DNA from 2 places in the Clostridium sulfidigenes genome. Region 2 is predicted to be linked to the other one. Evidence: a T-box and tRNA genes for the amino acid it is inferred to sense, from the RefSeq annotation. Region 2 holds a T-box; the other holds one or more tRNA genes.
The links. A T-box is a leader RNA that pairs with one kind of tRNA and senses whether it is charged. The one in region 2 lies ahead of thrS (threonine--tRNA ligase), so its partner is inferred to be a tRNA-Thr.
Positions count from the first base shown of each region.

Region 1: it encodes a tRNA-Thr, which carries the amino acid that the T-box ahead of thrS (threonine--tRNA ligase) is inferred to sense. The anticodon was not compared.

Region 1 is NZ_JBQHQR010000014.1:100,807-103,293, forward strand. Features, by position in the region: gene ACTNBA_RS15185 (Y-family DNA polymerase) at 1-807, opposite strand, end outside; tRNA gene ACTNBA_RS15190 (tRNA-Thr) at 1,006-1,080, opposite strand; tRNA gene ACTNBA_RS15195 (tRNA-Asp) at 1,086-1,162, opposite strand; tRNA gene ACTNBA_RS15200 (tRNA-Val) at 1,176-1,251, opposite strand; tRNA gene ACTNBA_RS15205 (tRNA-Glu) at 1,257-1,331, opposite strand; tRNA gene ACTNBA_RS15210 (tRNA-Asp) at 1,390-1,466, opposite strand; tRNA gene ACTNBA_RS15215 (tRNA-Val) at 1,480-1,555, opposite strand; tRNA gene ACTNBA_RS15220 (tRNA-Glu) at 1,561-1,635, opposite strand; gene ACTNBA_RS15225 (BaiN/RdsA family NAD(P)/FAD-dependent oxidoreductase) at 1,911-2,487, shown strand, end outside.
Region 2 is NZ_JBQHQR010000003.1:188,808-191,294, forward strand. Features, by position in the region: gene thrS (threonine--tRNA ligase) at 1-1,339, opposite strand, end outside; T-box leader at 1,574-1,822, opposite strand; gene ACTNBA_RS04795 (SH3 domain-containing protein) at 2,080-2,487, shown strand, end outside.

The DNA of each region.
Region 1 (2,487 bases), on a different contig from region 2:
ATCTGTACTTAATATATCCTTGCTTGTAGTAGTTGAATTTCCTATGCCTTTTACATCCACATAATTATCACAGTTTATGGGTGAATTATCTATTCCATTGGCATATTCATAAATTATATTTGCATAGCTCTTAAATATATTTCTTAAAATGCTCAAATTATAATTTGCTAAATCTCCAATTGTAAATATATTTAAATCTATAAGCTTTTTTTCTGCTGCTTTTCCAACCATAAATAAATCGCCTACTTTAAGTGGCCACATCTTTATTTTTATTTCTTCTTTAAATAATGTATGGATAGAATTCTTCTTAGAAAAATCACTAGCCATCTTAGCTAATAACTTATTATTTCCTATTCCTATATTTACTGTAAAACCCAAGTCTTCTTCTATTTTTCTTTTAATCTCCTTAGCCTTTTCCATGTAGTCATATTTAAAATGACTTGCTTCCATAAAAACTTCATCTATAGAATACCTTTCAATAAAATCAGAATATGGCTCTAACAATTTATACATATCATTACTAAACCTTGTATATAGTTTATGTTCTGGTGGATAAACTTTTAATTGAGGGTACTTTTTCAACGCGGCTACTATAGGTTCTCCGGTTATTATATTAAATTTCTTAGCTGGAATTGATTTTGCTAAAACTACTCCTCTTCTATCTTCTATACTTCCACCTATTATAGAAGGAATTTTTCTTATATCTATTTCACTTTCTCCACATCTTAATAAATTTATAGCTGTCCATGATAGAAATGCAGAGTTAACATCTATGTGAAATATTATTCTCTCGGACTTATTCTCCACAAATATCACATCCTCAAAATTAACTTATATTCTTATTTTAACGAACAAATATTCGTTTGTAAAGATATAATTATATACCTTTATGACAATAATTTATTTTAAATTAAAATATGCCCTTAATTTTTATGTATTTAATTATTTTTTACTTATGTATTAATTCAAAAAATAAAAAAAGACTCTGAATTAATTCAGAATCTTTGGAGCTGGCAATAGGAATCGAACCTACAACCTGCTGATTACAAATCAGCTGCTCTACCGTTGAGCCATGCCAGCATAAGTGGCGACCCAGAAGGGACTCGAACCCTCGACCTCCGGCGTGACAGGCCGGCACTCTAACCAACTGAGCCACTGGGCCACATTAAATTATGTGGTGGTCGCAACAGGGATCGAACCTGTGACCCCCTGCTTGTAAGGCAGGTGCTCTCCCAGCTGAGCTATGCGACCTAATATGGTGACTCCTAGGGGAATCGAACCCCTGTTACCACCGTGAAAGGGTGGTGTCTTGACCGCTTGACCAAGGAGCCATATGTTTTACATTTTATCAGATTTTCCATCTGATGTCAATACTTTTAAAAAGTATTTTGGCGACCCAGAAGGGACTCGAACCCTCGACCTCCGGCGTGACAGGCCGGCACTCTAACCAACTGAGCCACTGGGCCACATTAGATTATGTGGTGGTCGCAACAGGGATCGAACCTGTGACCCCCTGCTTGTAAGGCAGGTGCTCTCCCAGCTGAGCTATGCGACCTAGTATGGTGACTCCTAGGGGAATCGAACCCCTGTTACCACCGTGAAAGGGTGGTGTCTTGACCGCTTGACCAAGGAGCCATATGTCATTTTGCTTTTGTTTTGTGTTTGCCGGGTCATCCGACATTTATTATAATACAAAAATTTTAAACTTTTGTCAACAAAATTTTAAAAATAATTTTTTTTATTTTTTTCTCCAAAATTATATACAGAAAATATATTATTTATTAGATATATTATAATTTAATAATAAACTTATATTATAGTTTTAATATGTAGTATAATTCTATATACTATAGTTAATATATTAGTTAATATGTTATAAAATACATTTAAAGGCTTGAGGTGATTTTATTTTGTATCATGACTTAATTATTGTTGGTGGTGGATCTTGTGGCATAGTATCTGCAATTAAAGCAAAAGATTTAAGTATAGACGTATCTATAATAGATAGTAGCGATAGAGTAGGTAAAAAATTATTAATTACTGGTAATGGACGCTGTAATTTAACAAACGAAAAGTTATCCTTATCAAGATTTCATAGTGATAATAATAATTTTTTTAAAGATATTATTAATACCTATGATTTAGAATATACCCTTAACTTTTTTAAATCCATAGGAATATATACATGTACCTTAGATTCTGGAAAGATATACCCGTTATCTCTTCAAGCATCCTCCGTGTTAGATATTCTTAGAATGAATTTATCTGAAAGAAATATACCAACTTACATGAATGAAAAAGTTTTAAATATCATTAACACAAAGAAGGGTTACTTTGAAATTATTACTTCTTCAACTACATATACATGTAAAAAAGTTCTCTTATGTACTGGAGGAAAAAGTTATACTAAAACAGGATCTGATGGCTCTGGTCATAAACTAGCTAAAAACTTTGGCCATAGATTAATAAACTTAACACCTGGTATAG
Region 2 (2,487 bases):
TTTGAACCGCATTCCAAGCTTCAGGTTCTCCAATATATTTTTCTTTATTATTTTCATCCCATAGAGATAATCTATAGCTAATATCTTCTCTAAGACCTAGAGTATCAAGCATATAGTTAATCAAGTCAACTACCCCTTTAAACTCATCTTCAAGTTGATCTGGTCTACATGCAAGGTGACCTTCAGAAATTGTAAATTGTCTTACACGAATTAATCCATGCATTTCTCCAGAAGATTCATTTCTAAATAATGTAGAAGTTTCAGCATATCTTAGAGGTAAGTCTCTATAACTTTTAGATTCAGCTTTATAAACTGTGAATTGGAATGGACAAGTCATAGGTCTTAATGCAAATACTTCATTATCCTTTTCTTCATTACCTAGTACAAACATTCCTTCTTTATAATGGTCCCAGTGTCCAGATATTTTATATAAATCACTTTTAGCCATTAATGGTGTTTTAGTTAAAAGGTAGCCTCTTTTTTGCTCTTCATCTTCAACCCATCTTTGAAGAAGTTGAACAATTCTAGCACCCTTAGGCATTAGAAGAGGTAGACCTTGACCTATTGGTTCAGAGGTAGTAAATAACTTTAGTTCTCTTCCAAGCTTATTGTGGTCACGTTTTTTAGCTTCTTCTACAGCTTCTAGGTATTCATCTAGTTCTGCTTTCTTTGTAAAGGCAGTTCCATAAATACGAGCAAGCATTTTATTTTTTTCGTTTCCTCTCCAATAAGCTCCTGCAAGTTTAGTTAACTTGAAAGCTTTCACTGGTTTTGTAGTCATTAAGTGAGGACCAGCACAAAGGTCAGTAAACTCACCTTGTTTATAGAAAGTTATGATTTCACCTTCTGGTAGATCTTCTATAAGTTCTATCTTATAAGGTTCATCTTGTTCCTTCATAAGTTTAATCGCTTCTTCTCTTGGAAGTTGAAAACATTCAATTGATAAATCTTCCTTAACTATTTTTTTCATTTCAGCTTCTATTTTATCTAAATCTTCGTTAGAAAATCCACCTTCAAGGTCGAAGTCATAGTAGAAGCCATTATCTATAGCGGGTCCTATAGCAAGTTTTGCTTCAGGAAATAGTCTTTTAACAGCTTGTGATAATATGTGAGCAGCTGTATGTCTAAAAGCTCTTCTACCTTCATCCTCATTAAAAGTTAAAATATTCAATTCACAATCCTCTTTAACTATATAACGAAGGTCTGCAGTTTTTCCATTTACTGTTCCAGCTGTAGCGACTCTAGCGAGTCCTTCAGAAATACTTTTTGCAATTTCAATAATACTCATTTCATTTTCTAATTCTTTAACTGATCCATCTTTTAAAGTAATTTTAATCATTTAAAAATCTCCCTTCTATATCTAATATTCTAGCCAAAAACTTTAAGTGAGAGTCCAAATCTTTGATTTGGTTCCTCGAACTTACTCCACCGAATGTATGTGAGATGGAGTTTCATATCGAGCAAAGCGAGAAAAGTAAATCTTTGATTTGGTCCTCGAATTTACTTCATCCAACCTATGTGAGGTGGAGTTTCATCTTATATAAAATAAAAAAACTCGTCACTTTTCATAAAGAAAAGGGACGAGGTATACCCGTGGTTCCACCCAAATTGTCCTTAAACTTATTAAAATTAGATTATAAAGATAACTAATTTAACAAATTGATATAAAGGACCACTTTAAAAACTATAACGTAGTTAACGGACTTTATTAGAGTCACTCAGAGGTGGTCTTCAACATGATTTATTTAAAAGCAATTTCAGCTACTGTGCTTTCTCTCTGTAAATAAAGTGACATATCTACTGTCCTCTTCATTGCGATAATATTATTAGTTATTATTCTATTATATCATAAATCTTAGGTTATGATGCAGAAATTATTAACTTTATTTTAGCATATATATGTTTAATGTCAACATAAATTGTTAAGTAAATAAAGAATAATAAGAAAGGATTACATTTAATTTATATTTATGTAAATTTATAATATGTTAGCGAAATAAATAGTATAATTATATTAAGGATTGCTTGAAATTAAGAAATATTTAAGTGGAAATATATAATTAGAGGTGAGGATATACTATGAATCGTAATACTAATCTAAATGTTATGGATGAAATGTACTATAGTGATTTATGGATAAAATTATGCAAGAGAAGTAAAGATATTATTCTCACTAAGGATGAAATAAAAAAGTACAATGCTGAAGGAATTAAAAAGGGATATATTTATGATATATTTAATGAACCCAATGAAGTAGCTAAAGAATATGTAGTTACTATGATAAATTGTGTAAGTAAGATTCCGGAAGGTGATAGATACAAGAATGGTAGTAAAGTAAACAAGGAATATTATGATAAACTTATTGATGATATGAATTTAAAAGAAATAAAGGACAAGATTTCTATAGAATATGGATTGGTGGTAAAGAGGGGAAGTATAAGAACATTTCCTACTAGTGATAGAGTATTTAAGGGGGATAAAGAATAT